Saccharopolyspora erythraea NRRL 2338: one gene and its partner. The protein of the gene in region 2 interacts with the protein of the main gene of each other region in a pairwise test. Links are inferred from orthologs where the notes say so. Each region holds a gene or a part of one and is shown on either strand. Other genes may lie near its edges. The genes, in order: SACE_RS14845 and ileS.

Region 1 (12,294 bases), 3.2 Mb from region 2 along the record:
TGAGTGGCCATGTGTGCGTTCTCCCTCGGGGACTATCGGTTCGGCCACCGCGGCTGGTAGCCGGTGGTGAGCTCGTGGCCGTTGTGGCGCCATTTCGGTTCCCGGTCGACGTTGCGATTGGTGAAACCGCGCATCATCCGGACGAACGGGCCGTAGGCCCGCAGCAGCCCGGCCGACAGGGTGCCGCCCGGCGGTTCGTCCATGAACGGCATGAACTTGTCCGGGAAGCCCGGCATGGTGCAGGCGATGCAGATGCCGCCGACGTTGGGGCAGCCGCCGATGCCGTCCATCCAGCCGCGCTTGGTGACGTTGCAGTTCACCACCGGCCCCCAGCACCCGACCTTCACCAGGCACTTCGGCGAGTTGTAGTCCTTGGCGAAGTCGGCCTGCTCGTAGTAGGCGGCGCGGTCGCAGCCCTCGTGCACCGTCTTGCCGAACAGCCACGTCGGCCGCAGCTGCTCGTCGAGCGGGATGGTCGGAGCCAGCCCCGCGGCCTGGTGCAGCACCCACAGCAGGGTCTCCATGAAGTTGTCCGGCTGCACCGGGCATCCCGGCACGTTGACGATCGGCAGCCCGCCCGCGGTGCGGAAGTCCGGGCCGAGGTAGTCGGCCAGCCCCATGCAGCCGGTCGGGTTTCCCGCCATCGCGTGGATGCCGCCGTAGGTGGCGCAGGTGCCCGCAGCCACGACTGCCCACGCCTTCGGCGCCAGGCGGTCGATCCACTGGTTGAGGGTGATCGGCTCGCCGGTGTCCGGGTCGTTGCCCATCGAGGTCCAGTAGCCCTCGGGATTGATGTTCTCGTTGGGGATGGAGCCCTCGACGACGAAGATGAACGGCTCCAGCTCGCCGCGGGCGGCCTGGTGGAAGGCCGCCATGAAGTCCGAGCCGGTCTCGTAGGCCAGCACCTTGTTGTGCAGGTGCACCTTCGGCAGCCCCGGCACCGTGCCGAGCACCACGTCCTCGATGCTGGGCAGCGTCGCGTTGGTCACCGACACCGTGTCGCCGTCACAGCTCATCCCCTCGGATGTCCACAGGATGTGGACCTCGTCGAAGGCCGTGGGCGTCGAGCTCATCGGCCACCTCCCCCTGGTCGCCTGGCCCCGCGTCCCGTTCGGTGCGGGGACCGCCGAGCTGCGGCGGGTCCGGATTCCCAAGGTAGAGCCGGTGGCCGTGTCGCGCAGCGGGATCTTCCGTCCGTTGTGGACGACGTGATCGTCCCCTTGCGACAGTCCCGGCGGCTCAGCGGCGCGGTTCGAAACCGGGTTCCGCCCGCGGCGCGGCGGTCAGTTCGCCGACCAGCTCGCGCACGAGGCCGGCAGCCCGGTCGACGGCTCCGGCGACCGGTTCGGACAGGCCCATCCGCTCCGAGCAGTCCAGGGGCCGGCAGCCCACCACCAGCGCTCTGCCGACGCTGCCGCCGAGAGCTCTGAACAGGCCGAACACCGCGTCGGGCGTCATGCCGTGGGCGTCCATCACCGGGGCGGCCGCGCCGGGGGCCGCCGGCTCGACGGCGTCCAGGTCGACCTCGACGACCTGGACGGTGCCCGGCTCCTCCGACAGGGGCACCGCGTCCACGAGCACCACGGCGTCGTACCCGTTCATCAGCTCGTAGGCGAGGTGGACGCCGCGGACGCCGAAGTCGGCGACCCGCACGCCTGCGGGGTGTTCCTCCTCCAGCAGGCGGCCCACGACCTCCACCCCGAAGCCGTCGTCGCCCAGGAACACGTTCCCGATGCCCGCGACGAGGACCTTGCCGCTCATCGTCCCTCCCGCTGCGGGAAGCGCACCGTGCCGTGCAGGCGTTCGAGGATCTCGGGCGGCAGACCCTCGGTGCGTTCGATCAGCTCGGCCGCACGCGGGTCGGTCTCCCTGACCTCCTGCTTCTCCGCATCGGTCAGGGTCATGGTGCGCAGCGTGAGGATCTCGTCGATCTCGGTGGCGTCGAACAGGTCCCCGGGGCTCTGCGCCGACACCGCCGGGTGGTCGTAGAGGATGATCGGCGCCGACAGCACGACGTCGTTCGAGCCCGGCTCGCCCACCAGCACCGGCCAGGTGTGCTCGTTGCGACAGGACTTCGCCGCCGCGCGGGCCCGTTGCGGCGGGTCGAGCAGCGAGAGGAATCCGCCGTCCTGGACGGCCAGCATGGTGTGGGCCGACACCATGGCGCGGCGAAGCATCTCGTCGCGGCCGTCGCCCGGACGCGGCGTCCACGGAGTCCGGTTCTCCACGGTGACCGCGACCTTGCGCAGTTCCGAGGCGTCCTCGACGCCGCGCACCTCGAGGCGGACCACTCCGTTGAGCCGACACGTGCGCTCGTCTCGCCCGGCTTCGCCGTCTTCGCCGATCTCCCAGGGGAACTCGTGGGTGCCCTCGTCGCGGATGCTGGCCGCCACGGGGATCTCGCGCACCACGCCCTCATCCCACGAAGGGGTGGTCGCGTGCCTGCGCAGGTGCAGGAAGCGCACCCGGATGTCGAACACCGGTTCCGCCCCGGGCTCGACCAGGCATTCGGTCCGCGCGTGGGAGGGCTCGCCCGCGCCACCGGAGTTCGGCGCGAGCACGCCGAACTGCCAGCGCATGCGGTTCTTCAACGCCGAGGCGCGGTACGGGTAGAGCAGGTATCCCTCGAACAGGACGGCATCGGCAACGGCACGAGCGTTGTCCAGACCCATGCGTCTCCCCCGGTCGTCGGCCGCAACGGCTTCCGCAGTGTCCGTCCCGCCCCGCGCACCCGCAACCAGGGCACCACGCTCGGACCGGACTCGCCGCCGGGGACACGGCGACGAGTCCGGCGCAGACCTACCCGTGAATCTTTCGGGTTGCCCTGGCGACCCGAAGGACTCACGAAGTGGACGCCGGCCTTTCGGCCCCGGACCGCATGGGCTGAGCCGGGGATGCGGCGAGGAGCTTGCGCAGGGCGCAGAGCACGGCGGTGCGGTCCGGGTGCGTGAGTACGGCCGCGACATGGGCATCCGGCCTGATCACCCACAGCTCGCCCGGCCCGGCCGACAGTGCCTCCCCGAGCGCGCCGGCGCGGTCGATCGCGGCTAGGTCGAGACAACGCACCGGGGCCGCGATCCCGGTGGCCGCGGCACGCACCTCGGTCTGGTCGACCCCACCGCAGGCCAGCAGCAGCACACCGTCCCGCGCCAGTTCCCGGAACCGGGTCGTGCCCCTGCCGGGAACCGACACCGGCGCGTCCGGCACCAGCACGCCGGGACCGGGTCGCGGTGTCCTCCCCCGTTCCGGGCGGCACGCGGGCGGACGGGCGGCGCTCGGGGTCGTAAGCGGCGAGCGGGCGTACCAGTACGGCTCGGACAGCCGTCCGGAGTCGACCTCGGCCCACGCCGTGCGGTCGTGCGCGGCACGCTCCAGGATCGCGGTGCGCCGCTGCCGCTCCTGCTCGTCACCGGGGACCAGGAAACGCATCGTCGTGCCGGTGACCTCCAGGTTCTCCACCGCGGCCGCGTGTCGTTCGTCGTGGTAGCTGTCGAGCAGCCGTTCGCCCGCCCAGCCGTGCACGACGAAGGCGATCTTCCACGCCGCGTTCTCGGCGTCCTGCACACCGGAGTTGAGGCCCCGCGCACCGAACGGGGACACCAGGTGGGCGCAGTCGCCCGCCAGCAGGACGCGGCCGGCCCGCATCCGGTCCACCAGCCGCGAGTGGAACCGGTACACCGACTTCCACACGATCTCGTACGGGCGCTCGCCGATGATCGCGCGGATCCGCTCGTCCAGCGCTCCGCACGCCTCCTCGGCGTCGAGGTCGTAGCCCGCCGGGACCTGCCAGTCGATGCGGAAGGTGGAGTCCGGGCACGGGTGGATGAGCACCTGTCTGCCGGGGTTCCACGCCGGGTCGAAGTAGAAGCGCCGCTCCTCCGCCCAGTCCGGCAGGTCGGTGCGGATGTCGCAGATCAGGAACCGGTCGTCGAACGACCGCCCGGCGAACTCCACGCCCAGCATCCGCCGCACCGCGTCACCGCGCGCCCCGGCGCAGGCCACCGCCCAGCAGCCCTCGACGGTGGCCGTCCCCTCCGGCGTGTCGCAGCGGAGCCGGACCCCGGCTCCGTCCTGCTCGATCCCGGTGACTCGGTGGTCCCACCGGACGTCGATGAGCGGTTCGGCCGCGATGCGCTCGTCCAGGATCTCCTCGGTGCGGGCCTGGGAGAGGTTGACGAACGGCGGGAAAGCCGGACTGCCCCGTTCCTGGAAGGAGTACCCGAACAGCTCGCGGTCGCGGTAGAAGGTGCGCGCGGTGGTCCAGGTGACTCCCTCGTCCGCGATCCGGCGCCCGGCTCCCACCGCGTTCCACACGTCGAGGACGTCGCGCTGCTGGCAGATCGCCTTCGAACCGACCGGGTCGCGCCGCGGACGCTGGTCGAGCAGCACCACCGGCACCGCCCACCGGGCCAGCAGGAGCGCGGTGGTCTGCCCGACGGGACCGCCGCCCAGCACCAGCACCGGCGGGGACTGACTCGCGTTCATCGGGCTCCAATCGGCGACGGCTCAGCCCTGCAACCGGTCCCAGACCTCGCGGTCGCGCTCGGCGGTCCAGATCACCGGACGCTCCACACCGGACAGTTCGTCCCACAGGCGTGCCACGTCGAAGGGCAGGCAGTGCTCGAAGATCGGCCAGCGCCCGTAGGTGCCGACCAGAGCGGCGTGGCAGGCGTCGAAGGCGCCCTTGAGCGTGCCGTCGCGCTCCTGCTCCGCGCGGACCTCTCGGATCATCACCTCCAGGAAATGCCTGGTCTGCTCGATCGCGGCGCGCACTCGGTCACGACCGCGGGCGACCGCGCCCCGTCCGCCGACCAGCGCCTCGGCGTCCAGAGCCGCCACGGAGTCCAATGTGGAGGTCGACCAGTCGAGGTGGAAGGCGTCGCCGGTGTAGAGCGCGGCCTGCGCCTCGACCAGGTCGCCTGCGAACAGGATGCGCTGCTGCGGCAGCCAGCCGACGATGTCGCCCTCGGTGTGCCCCCGGCCGCAGTGGCGCAACTCCAACTCGCCCCGGTCGCCGCCCAGCGGAATCGTCAGCCGGTCGCTGAACGTCACGCTCGGCCAGGTGAGACCCGGGATCGACTCCGGTTCCTTGAACAGCCTCGGCATCCGCCCGAACTCCGATTCCCAGTCCTGCTTGCCGCGTTCGGCGATCAACGCTCGGGTGTCGTCGTGGGCGATGACGACCTCGGCGTCGAACGCGCTCGCGCCCAGCACCCGCACCGCGTGGTAGTGCGACAGCACCAGGTACTTGACCGGCTTGTCGGTGTGCTCGCGCAGCCTGGCCAGCCACTCCCGGGCGGCGGTGGGCGTGGCCAGGGCCTCGAAACAGACCAGGAAGTCCTCGCCCTCGACGGCACCGACGTTCGGATCGCCCTCGGCGGTCAGCGCGTACACGCCGTCGGCCAGCACCTCCAGCGTCTGCTCCTTGTCGGCCAGGTCTCCCGACGACGCGAACGGCTTCGCACCCATGACTTCTCCACTTCGATCAAAGCTTTTACTAGTCAACTGTGGTGCCGCACACTAAGTCAAGCAACGCGACGACGGAAGGCTCCGGCGTGAGTTCGCCCGGACAGAGCCAGCGGTCCCCCATAGCGACCGACTGCCGCACGGCGATACCTGATCCCCCAGCCCGCCTCGGCTCGCAAAAGACCGGCACTTCTTCCAAAACAGCTCATCGAACTGGCTGCGAGCGCCCGTTCACCCGCCCCCCGAAGTCCGCGCCAGCCCGAGCCAGCGCCTTGACCGAGTAAGTGGGCAACCCTCCTTGTGAGCTGTGCGGTGCGTCACTACTCTCTCGCATCAATCCAATGTTTGACTATCTCGTCGCCGTTCAGGCCATCTCACCGACTGCGAGGGCTCATGGCTGCTCCATCGCCGGACCGTCCCACCGGAAGCGACGAGGACGCGGTGCTCGTCATGGCCAAGCGCCGCCGGTCGCTCGCCCTCGGCAGCGCGGGCGTGCTGCTCGCCGGATTCCTCGGCTACGTCGCGCTCACCACGTCCACGACGGTGCTCTCCGGCCGGATCGCCGGTCTCGGCACCGCCTACTGGGCCGGCTTCGCGATCTTCGGCGTCATCCTCGCGGTCGCGCACGGCTACGCGCGGTGGGCGCGGCGGATGGACGCGCTGGTGCGAGCCGGGAAGCAGCGGGGTGAGCGGGGGTGATCCTCAGCGTCTCGATCGTCGCCGGCATCCTCGCGCTCACCCTGGCCATCACCTGGGTCGCGGCCAGGCGCAACACCTCGGCCTCGTCGCACTACGTCGCCGAGGGACAGGTAGGGACCGTCGGCAACGGGCTGGCCATCGCAGGCGACTACGTCTCGGCGGCCTCGTTCCTCGGCATCAGCGGCGCCATCGCGCTGACCGGATTCAACGGCTTCTACCTGGCATCGGCCGTGCCGCTGGCCTATCTGCTGGTGCTGCTGGTCATCGCCGAGCCGTTGCGCAACCTCGGCCGCTTCACCCTCGCCGACGCCGTCGCGGCGCGCTTCCGCGGACGCGGCCTGCGCGGCTGGCTGGCGGTCACCACGATCGTCATCTCCGCGATGTACATGGTGATCCAGTTCGTCGGCGCGGGGCTGCTGGTGCAGGCGCTGCTGGGAGTGGAGTTCAGCGCGGCGGTGCTCGTCCTGGGCGTGCTCATGGTCGTCTACACCACGTTCGGCGGCATGCTGGCCACGACGTGGGTGCAGGTGCTCAAGACCGGGCTGCTGCTCGGCGGCACGGCGACGGTCCTGCTGCTGGTGCTGGCCGAGTACGGGCCGGACCCGCTCGGCGTCGTGCGCGGGCTGCCCGCGGCGGCCGTGGTCGCCGAGCCGCTCGGGATCACCGGCACCGCCGACACCATCTCCCAGCAGCTGGCCCTCGCCCTCGGCGTGATGGGCCTGCCGCACGTGATGGTCCGCTTCCTCACCGTCCGCGACGCCCCCGCCGCGCGCCGCTCCGGGCTGGTCGCGCTGTGGGTGTTCAGCGCGTTCTACCTCGTCCTGCCGTTCCTCGGCTACGGCGCGCTGCGCGCGGTCGGAGCACCCGGCATCGAGGCCGCGCACGAGAAGGGCAACCTCGCCGCCGTGCAGCTCGCCGAGGTGCTCGGCGGAGAGGCGCTGCGCGCGGCCGTCGTCGGCGTCGCGCTGGCCACCATCCTGGCGGTGCTCGCCGGTGTCGCCATCGCCACCTCCGGCGCGTTCGCCCACGACCTCTACACCCACGTCGTCAAGCGCGGCGCGGTGTCACCGCGCGGGCAGCTGCGGGCGGCACGGCTGTCGCTGGTCGGCATCGCGCTGGTGGCGATGCTGCTCGCGCTGGCGGCGAAGCACTTCAACCTGGCGTTCCTGGCCAACGTGGCCTTCGCGGTCGCGGCGAGCACGAACATGCCCGTGCTGGTGCTGTCGATCTACTGGCGCGGGTTCAACCGGACCGGGGCGAGCTGGGCGCTGGCAGGCGGCCTGTTGGTCAGCCTCGGCCTCGTCGCGGTGAGCCCGAACGTCCTCGGCCCGACCGGGCTGGTCACCGGCGTGGCACCGCTGTTCCCGCTGACCATCCCCGCGCTGGTGTCGGTGCCCGCGGCGTTCGTGCTCGCCGTCGCGGGTTCCTGGTGTGGGCGCGACCGCGGCGACGAGAACACCACCGCCTTCGACGAGATCGAACGTGCCGCTCTCGTCGGAACCGAGCGATGAATCCAGGAGCGAGGAGCGCGAGCTGTTACTGTCCTTCCGGAACAAGCCGGTGCTGTTCACCCCGGACGAGGTGCGCGCCCACCAGGAGTCCGTCCGCCACCTGCCCTAGACAGAGGCAGGCGTGCTCGCCGGGTGCGAGGCGTTCGGCGTCCCGCTGAAGTAGTGTGCTCCGCAACACAAGGCAGCTCGCCGGCGCCGGCAGGCTAGGGGCCGGTGTCGGCACTGCTGTGACCTGCGAGGACGCTCCATGACAACGCCGTCGGACCAGTCCCCACCGGACCTGGGCGTGTTGCTCGCGCGAGGTGTGCGGGCGCTGCGGGAAGCGACCGAGCTGCCGGTCGCCTTCGGCGGCGCGGTCTCGGCGGACCGGCGCCGCTTCGTCATCGACCAGCTGAGCGGCACCGCCACCCGGTCGCTGCTGAACCTCACCGTCAGCTCCGGCGCCGGGCTCGGCGGCAAGGTGCTCGCGCTGGCCCGCCCCTCCGCGGTCGCCGACTACCTCACCGCCGAGGAGATCACCCACCGCTACGACGCCGCCGTGGCACCCGAGGGTCTGCGCGCGATGCTCGCCCTGCCGATCCGGGTCGGCGACGGCACGCACGCCGTCCTCTATGCGGCCGGGCGGCAGCGCACGCACTTCGGCGACGACGTGCTGCGCGCGGCGGAACGGGTCGTGCGGCGGGTCGAGCGCGACATCGCGGTGGAGCAGGAAGTGCTGCGCCGCCTGGCCCGCATGACCGCCCCCGCGACCGAACCGCGCACCGCGCTCTCCCCCGGCGAGGCCGACGAGCTCTGCACCGAGCTCCTGGCCATCGCCGCGACCATCGAGGACGAGGGCACCCGCGGCCGGCTGCTCGAGGTGTGCCGCCGCGTGAAGGCGCACGACGGGAGGTACCGGCACGGCACCCGGCCCGCGCTGTCGCCGCGGGAGACCGAGGTGCTCGCGCTGGTGGCGACCGGCTGCACCAACGACGCGGTGGCGCGGCGCCTCGGCCTGCTGCCCAACACCGTGAAGTCCTATCTGAAGAGCGCCATGAAGAAGCTGGACGCGACCAACCGCGTCCAGGCCGTCAACCGGGCCCGCCAGGCCGGACTGATCGGCTGAGCCCGCCGCTCCCCCGCGGCGCTACCCCCTTTGTGGGGTAGCGGGGCAGGTGCCCCGGAGCCATGATCAGGCCTCCGGTGGCGGTACCCGACCGGGGCAGAAAGGGGCTGGACATGTTCTTCGACCTGACGATCCGCGACTTCCTCGACCGGGCCGAGCTGGTCTACCCCGACCGGGTGGCGGTGGTCGACGAGCCCGACCAGCCCGCCCCGTCGTGGGGGTCGCTCACCTACCGGGACATGGCCCGGCTGGCCCGCGCGCAGGCGGCCGGACTGGACGCGCTGGGCGTGCCGGTCGGCGGCCGGGTGGCGATCGTGTCCCACAACGCGGCCCGGCTGCTGGTGTCGTTCTTCGGCGTGTCCGGGTGGGGACGCATCCTGGTCCCGGTCAACTTCCGGCTGGCGCCTGCCGAGGTGCGCTACATCGTCGAGCACTCCGGCGCCGACGTGCTGCTCGTCGACCCCGACCTGCGGCACCTGCTCGACACCGCGACCGCCAAGCACACCTTCGTGCTCGGCGAGGACGACGACGCCGTCTTCGGCAGCACCGCCGAACCGGCCCGCTGGGACGGCGACGAGGCGGCCACCGCGACGCTCAACTACACCTCCGGCACCACCGCCCGCCCCAAGGGCGTGCAGCTGACGCACCGCAACCTGTGGATCAACGCGACGGTCTTCGGTCTGCACACCACGCTGAACGACGACGACGTCCTGCTGCACACGCTCCCGATGTTCCACTGCAACGGCTGGGGAATGCCCTACGCGCTCACCGGGCTCGGCGGCAGGCACGTCGTGCTGCGCAAGGTCGACGGTGCGGAGATCCTGCGCCGCATCCGCGACCACGGCGTGACGATCCTGTGCGCGGCCCCTGCCGTGGTCACCGCCGCGCTGGACGCCGCCAAGGACTGGGAGGGCGAGATCCCCGGCCGCGACCGGGTTCGCATCGTCGTGGCCGGGGCGCCACCGCCCACCAGGACCATCCAGCGCGTGCGCGAGGAGCTGGGGTGGGAGTTCATCCAGATCTACGGGCTCACCGAGACCGCGCCGCTGCTGACGGTCAACCGGATGCGCTCGGAGTGGGCGGAGCTCGACGGCACCGAGCAGGCTCGCCTGCTCGGCCGTGCCGGGGCCCCGGCGATCGGGGTCCGCATCGCCGTCGACGACGGCGGCGAGGTGCTCGCGCAGTCCAACCACAACCTCGACGGCTACTGGGAGAACCCGCAGGAGACCGCGCGCGTCCAGGAGGGCGGCTGGTTCCACACCGGGGACGGCGGGACGGTGCACGACGGCTACCTGACCATCGCCGACCGCAAGAAGGACGTCATCATCACCGGCGGCGAGAACGTGTCGTCCATCGAGGTCGAGGACGCGCTCACCTCCCACCCCGCCGTGCGGGAGGTCGCGGTGATCGGCATCCCCGACGAGAAGTGGGGCGAGCTCGTCACCGCGCTCGTCGTCACCGAAGACGACACCACCACCGCCGAGGACCTCATCGGCCACTGCCGCGAGCACCTCGCGGGGTACAAGTGCCCCAAGCGCGTCGACTTCATCGACGAGCTGCCCCGCACCGCGACCGGCAAGATCCAGAAGTTCAAGCTCCGCGAACCGTTCTGGCGGGGCCAGGAGCGCCAGATCCACTGACCCCGATCCTGACCCTCGTCGGCCGGGGCTCCGGCGCGAGCCGGGACAGGGCGGATTCGTTTACGCCCACTGTGAAAGCCCGTGTGCGGCAACCGGGAACCGCTCTACCGTGCGGTGGTGGACATCGTCGAAGTGGTTCCCGGGCTGCACCGCATCCGGTTGTCCGGCACGCCCGCCTACCTGCTCAACGCCTACCTCTGGCTGGACGAACGGGAGGTGACGCTGATCGACGCCGGCGACCTCGGGCACGGGCCGCAGATCCTGTCGGCGCTGGAGCGGGTCGGGCGGTCCCCGGAGGAGCTGCGCCGGATCGTGCTCACCCACTTCCACGTCGACCACACCGGTGCGGCGGCCGAGCTCGCCGAGGCGACCGGTGCGACCGTGGTGGCGGGTGCCGCCGACGCGCCCTTCGTCCGGGGTGAGCTGCCCGGCCCACCACCGGTGCTCACCGACGCCGAGCGACCGCTTTTCGAGCAGGCGACGCCGGAGGGCAAGTCGCCGCAGGGCCCGCCGTGCCGGGTCGATCGGGAGGTGTCCGAAGGCGACTCGCTGCCGTTCGCCGGTGGCTGCACGGTGCTGGAGATCCCCGGCCACACACCGGGCAGCATCGGACTGCACCTGCCGCGTCAACGGGTGCTGCTGACCGGGGACACCGTGGCCGGCTCTGCCGGAGGCCCGCCGATCCTCGGCGGCTTCGACGTCGACCGCGAGCGGGCGTGGCGTTCGCTGCGCCGCTTGGCGGAGCTGGACGTCGACGTCGCGTGCTTCGGCCACGGAGACCCGTTCCACGGCGATGTTCGGGCAGCGCTGCGCAACGCCGAGGACCCGCTGGGGTGAGCGCCACACCGCCAGGCCGGGCCGGACGTTCGGCAGGCGAGGCGGCGGGCATCGTCATCCGACTTCGAGAAGCGTGACCATCATGGACGGTGCGCAAGTAGTCCGTTGGGCTTGACTGCCGGACCGCGGTAACCGGTCAGGCGGCCGCGGCGCGCCCGGAGACCGGGCGACGCCGGGCTCGCAGGTGGTGCACCACGACGGACAGGGTGGCCGCGAGGAAGACGACCTGCATCGCGGTGCGCGGGAGCAGTTGGTCCTCCGCGCCGGGCAGGATTCCCGCGACAGCGGCGTGGACGTTGGCCGGGAACATCACGACGAGCAGGACGCTCAGCCCGGCCGCCGCCCACGGCGCGGTGCGGTGCCACAGCAACCCGGCGGCGCCCAGCAGTTCGAGGACCCCGGTGACGGTGACGAGCAGTCCCGGCGCGGGCAGGCCGGGCGGGACCATGCTGATCAGCTGCTCGCGCATGCCGATGAAGTGCGCGCCGCCGGTCAGCACGAACATCGCGGCGAGTCCGCCGCGCACCGCGACCGGCCAGCGCCTCAGCGGGCGCACGCCGGCGGCTCCCGCCGCCAGCAGCAACAACGTGACAAGGACCAGGGCGACCAGGGGAGCCATGGGATGACCTCTGTTCCGAAGAGGCGAACTTGACCCTGTCAAGATGCACCCGGGGCCACCAACTTGTCAATGACTAGTTCCGGGTCGGCGCGTAGCATGCCCGCAGGCGATCGCCTGGCGCGGTCACACGGCACGAAGGGGGCACCGGCCATGTTCGACGACCTCGACCTCGACTCCCTGCGCCGGCGATCGGGGGTCAAGTGGTCCGCGGCCGGTCCCGGCGTGCTGCCCGCCTGGATCGCGGACATGGACTTCCCCACCGCCGAGCCCGTGCGCGAGGTGCTGCGCCGCGAGCTGGACACCGAACTCGGCTACCCCTGGTGGGACGACCGGCCCGACCTGCACCCGCTCCGGGAGGCCTTCGCCGAGCGGATGCGGCGGCGCCACGACTTCGCGGTCGACCCGGCGGTGGTGCGG
Region 2 (3,773 bases):
GTCGGTGAGCTGACCGCGCTGCTCAAGCCGCCTGACCATCTCGGCCATCGGCGGCCTGGACGCGGCCTGCGTCAGCAATCCCCTGAGGAACTCGGAGTAGCTCTGTCCCGCCTCCACCGCACGGATCTTCAACGTGCGGTAAACATCCTCCGGCACGTCGCGGATCTGAACCAGTACGCCCATACAGAAAGTATGGGCTCATTCGCAGTGCCACCGCAACACTCGTCCGGGTGGGCTCCGCCGCCGGAGCCCACCCGGAAACAGCAGGTCAGGACTTCGCGACCGCGACCGCGATCTCGGTGCCCTCGCCGACGGTGCCCGCGAAACCGCCTTCGGCACCGCCCGCCTCCAGGGCCTCGGCCAGGGTCTCGCCCGCGATGAACTCGCGGTGCGCCTCGACGGCCTCCAGCACCTCGGCCGGCGCCGACACCACGACCCGGACCCGGTCGGAGACCTCGAAGTCCGCCTCGCGCCGCGCCTGCTGGACGACCCGGACCACGTCGCGGGCCAGGCCCTCCAGCGCCAGCTCCGGCGTCACCTCGTTGTCGAGCACGACCAGGCCGCTTCCGCCGGGCAGCGCCGCCGCGGCCCCGGTGTCGGTGGACACCAGGCGCTCGGTGAACTCGCCCTCCCGCAGCTCGATCCCGGCCGCGACCACGTTTCCGGCCGGCGTGCGGGTCCAGTCACCGGACTTGACCGCCTTGATCACCGTCTGCACGTCCTTGCCCAGCCGCGGACCGGCCGCCCGCGCGTTCACCGCGACCTCGAACCGGCCGTGCGCGGCGACGTCGGTGGTCAGCTCGACGGACTTGACGTTCACCTCGTCGCGGACGAGGTCGGTGAACTGCCGCAACGACTCCGCCTCCGGCGTGGCGACCACCAGCCTGGACAGCGGCAGCCGGACCCGCAGCTTGTTGGACTTGCGCAGCGCCAGCGCCGAGGAGCAGACCTGGCGCACCCGGTCCATCGCCGAGACCAGCGCGGCGTCTGCGGGCAGCTCGTCGACCAGCGGCCAGTCCGCCAGGTGCACCGAGCGACCGCCGGTGAGCCCCCGCCACACCGACTCCGCGGTGAGCGGCAGCAGCGGCGCGACGACCCGGCAGGTCACCTCCAGCACGGTGTGCAGGGTGTCGATCGCGTCGCGGTCACCGGCCCAGAACCGGTCGCGCGAGCGCCGCACGTACCAGTTCGTCAGCACCTCCAGGAAGTCCCGCACCGTCGCGCAGGCACCCGCGAGGTCGAAAGTGTCCATCGCGTCCTGCACGTCGCCGACCAGCTCGTGGGTCTTGGCCAGCACGTAGCGGTCGAGCACGTGCTTGCTGTCCACTCTGGACCGGCCCTCGACGCCCTCGGCGTTGGCGTACAGCGCCAGGAAGTACCAGGAGTTCCACAGCGGCAGCACGGCCTGGCGCACCGCGTCGCGGATGCCCCGCTCGGTGACGACCAGGTCGCCGCCGCGCAGGATCGGGCTCGACATCAGGAACCAGCGCATCGCGTCGGAACCGTCGCGGTCGAAGACCTCGTTGACGTCGGGGTAGTTCTTCTTCGACTTCGACATCTTCAGGCCGTCGTGGCCCAGCACGATGCCGTGCGCCACGACGTTGGAGAACGCCGGGCGGTCGAACAGCGCGGTGGCCAGCACGTGCAGCGTGTAGAACCAGCCGCGGGTCTGGCCGTTGTACTCGACGATGAAGTCGCCCGGGTAGTGGTGCTCGAACCACTCGGCGTTCTCGAACGGGTAGTGCACCTGGGCGTAGGGCATCGACCCGGACTCGAACCAGCAGTCCAGCACCTCCGGCACGCGCCGCATGGTCGACTTCCCGCTCGGGTCGTCCGGGTTGGGCCTGGTCAGCTCGTCGATCTGCGGGCGGTGCAGGTCGGTGGGCCGCACGCCGAAGTCGCGCTCCAGCTCGTCCAGCGAGCCGTAGACGTCGGTGCGCGGGTAGGCCGGGTCGTCGGAGACCCACACCGGGATGGGCGAGCCCCAGTACCGGTTGCGGGAGATGTTCCAGTCGCGGGCGTTCTCCAGCCACTTGCCGAACTGGCCGTCGCGGATGTGCTCGGGCGACCAGTTGATCCGCTGGTTCAGCTCGACCATGCGGTCCTTGAACTGGCTGACCGCCACGAACCACGACGACACCGGGCGCTGGATCAGCGGGTTGTCGCAGCGCCAGCAGTGCGGGTACGGGTGGTCGTAGGTCTCGTGGCGCAGCAGCAGACCCGCGTCCTTGAGGTCGCGGATGATCTGCTTGTTGGCGTCGAAGATGTGCTGGCCCGCGTACGGCGGGGCCTCGGCGGTGAACTTGCCGTGCGCGTCCACGGGGACCGCCAGCTCCACGTCGGCGGCGTCGGTGACGGTCTTGTCGTCCTCGCCGAACGGGGCGATGTGCACGATGCCGGTGCCGTCCTCGGTGGTGACGAAGTCACCGGGCAGCACCTGGTGGGCGTTGCGGTTGCCGGCGAAGAAGTCGAACGGCGGCGTGTAGCCGACGCCGAGCAGGTCCTCGCCCTTCATCCGCCCGACCACGTGGTCGGCGACGTCCTCCCCCAGCTCCCGCGCGTAGGCGCCCAGGCGCGCCTCGGCCAGCACGTAGCGCTCGGCGCTGTTGGCGGGCGCCACCACCACGTAGTCGACCTCGGGGTGCACGGCGGCGGCGAAGTTCGACGGCAGCGTCCACGGGGTCGTCGTCCAGACCAGGGCCAGCGCGCCGTCGAAGACCTCTCCGGGGGCGTTCAGCCGCAGCCCGACGGTGACCGCCGGGTCCTGGCGCTGGCGGTAGACGTCGTCCATGCGGGTCTCGGTGTTGGACAGCGGCGTCTCGCAGCGCCAGCAGTACCAGAGCACCCGGAAGCCCTCGTAGACCAGACCCTTGTCCCACAGGGTCTTGAACGCCCACATGACGCTTTCCATGTAGTCCAGGTCGAGCGTCTTGTAGTCGTTGTCGAAGTCGACCCACCTCGCCTGGCGGGTGACGTAGTCCTCCCACTCGGCGGTGTAGCGCAGGACCGAGGCGCGGCAGGCGTCGTTGAACTCCGCCACGCCCATGGCCTCGATCTCGGACTTGGACGTGATGCCGAGCTGCTTCTCGGCCTCGACCTCGGCGGGCAGGCCGTGGCAGTCCCAGCCGAACCGGCGCTCCACCCGGCGGCCGCGCATCGTCTGGTAGCGCGGCACGGCGTCCTTGACGTAGCCGGTGAGCAGGTGGCCGTAGTGCGGCAGGCCGTTGGCGAAGGGCGGGCCGTCGTAGAAGACGAACTCGTTCGCCCCGTTGGCGCCCGCTTCCCTGGCCTGCACGCTGGCCTGGAAGGTCTTGTCGTCGGCCCAGTAATCCAGGACCTGGCGCTCGATCCCGGGGAACGACGGCTGCGCGGCGACGCCCTGGGCGTCGGTGCCGTTGAACGAAACCTTGGGATAGGCCATCGCGGATGTGCTCCTCGCGGTGTGTCGGGTCCACCCGGGGACGACACAGGTGCCGCGGTACCACCCCGCTTGCCGCCTGCGCGGAGACGCCGACGACCTCTCGTTGGCCGGCTGTGACGGGCCGGACCCGTCCGGTTCTACTGAGGCCGCGCGGGCCCGTTCTTCCGGAGGCTCCCCGGTGATGGCCGGATCGACGCCGTGGTGTTCGAAGCTTGGACCTCCCGGGAACGACGTCCCAGGAAGTGAGGTGCTCAGGATAGCGCGCGGGCGCCACCCGTTATTCCGGGGCCGCACGTGCCGGCCGCCGACTTGCTCGACCGCTGCCGACAACCTGTTCGGCCGCGGCCGCCGA

Evidence for each region.
Region 1: the proteins of ileS (region 2) and SACE_RS14845 interact in binary tests that used the Escherichia coli proteins (3 or more experiments, as listed by UniProt). The link is inferred for Saccharopolyspora erythraea NRRL 2338 from one-to-one orthologs.

What each region holds. Positions count from the first base shown.
Region 1 is NC_009142.1:3,359,294-3,371,587, reverse strand. What follows is about bases 1-2,979. They hold SACE_RS14845 (hydrogenase maturation protease), read right to left. Parts: upstream 1,762-2,979; coding sequence 1,240-1,761; downstream 1-1,239. Other genes in these bases: SACE_RS14835 (FAD-dependent monooxygenase), read right to left, coding at 2,842-2,979; SACE_RS14840 (hypothetical protein), read right to left, coding at 1,758-2,672; SACE_RS14850 (NADH-quinone oxidoreductase subunit B family protein), read right to left, coding at 33-1,073; SACE_RS14855 (nickel-dependent hydrogenase large subunit), read right to left, coding at 1-11. In the rest of the region: more of SACE_RS14835, read right to left, coding at 2,980-4,485; SACE_RS14830 (MBL fold metallo-hydrolase), read right to left, coding at 4,507-5,469; SACE_RS14825 (DUF485 domain-containing protein), read left to right, coding at 5,860-6,165; SACE_RS14820 (solute symporter family protein), read left to right, coding at 6,162-7,676; SACE_RS39225 (hypothetical protein), read left to right, coding at 7,648-7,785; SACE_RS14815 (helix-turn-helix transcriptional regulator), read left to right, coding at 7,924-8,781; SACE_RS14810 (AMP-binding protein), read left to right, coding at 8,895-10,421; SACE_RS14805 (MBL fold metallo-hydrolase), read left to right, coding at 10,539-11,258; SACE_RS14800 (DoxX family protein), read right to left, coding at 11,395-11,877; SACE_RS14795 (MalY/PatB family protein), read left to right, coding at 12,028-12,294.
Region 2 is NC_009142.1:6,539,729-6,543,501, forward strand. The notes cover bases 69-3,773. They hold ileS (isoleucine--tRNA ligase), read right to left. Parts: upstream 3,422-3,773; coding sequence 269-3,421; downstream 69-268. Other genes in these bases: SACE_RS27925 (FitA-like ribbon-helix-helix domain-containing protein), read right to left, coding at 69-183. In the rest of the region: more of SACE_RS27925, read right to left, coding at 1-68. UniProt on the Escherichia coli protein: Catalyzes the attachment of isoleucine to tRNA(Ile). As IleRS can inadvertently accommodate and process structurally similar amino acids such as valine, to avoid such errors it has two additional distinct tRNA(Ile)-dependent editing activities.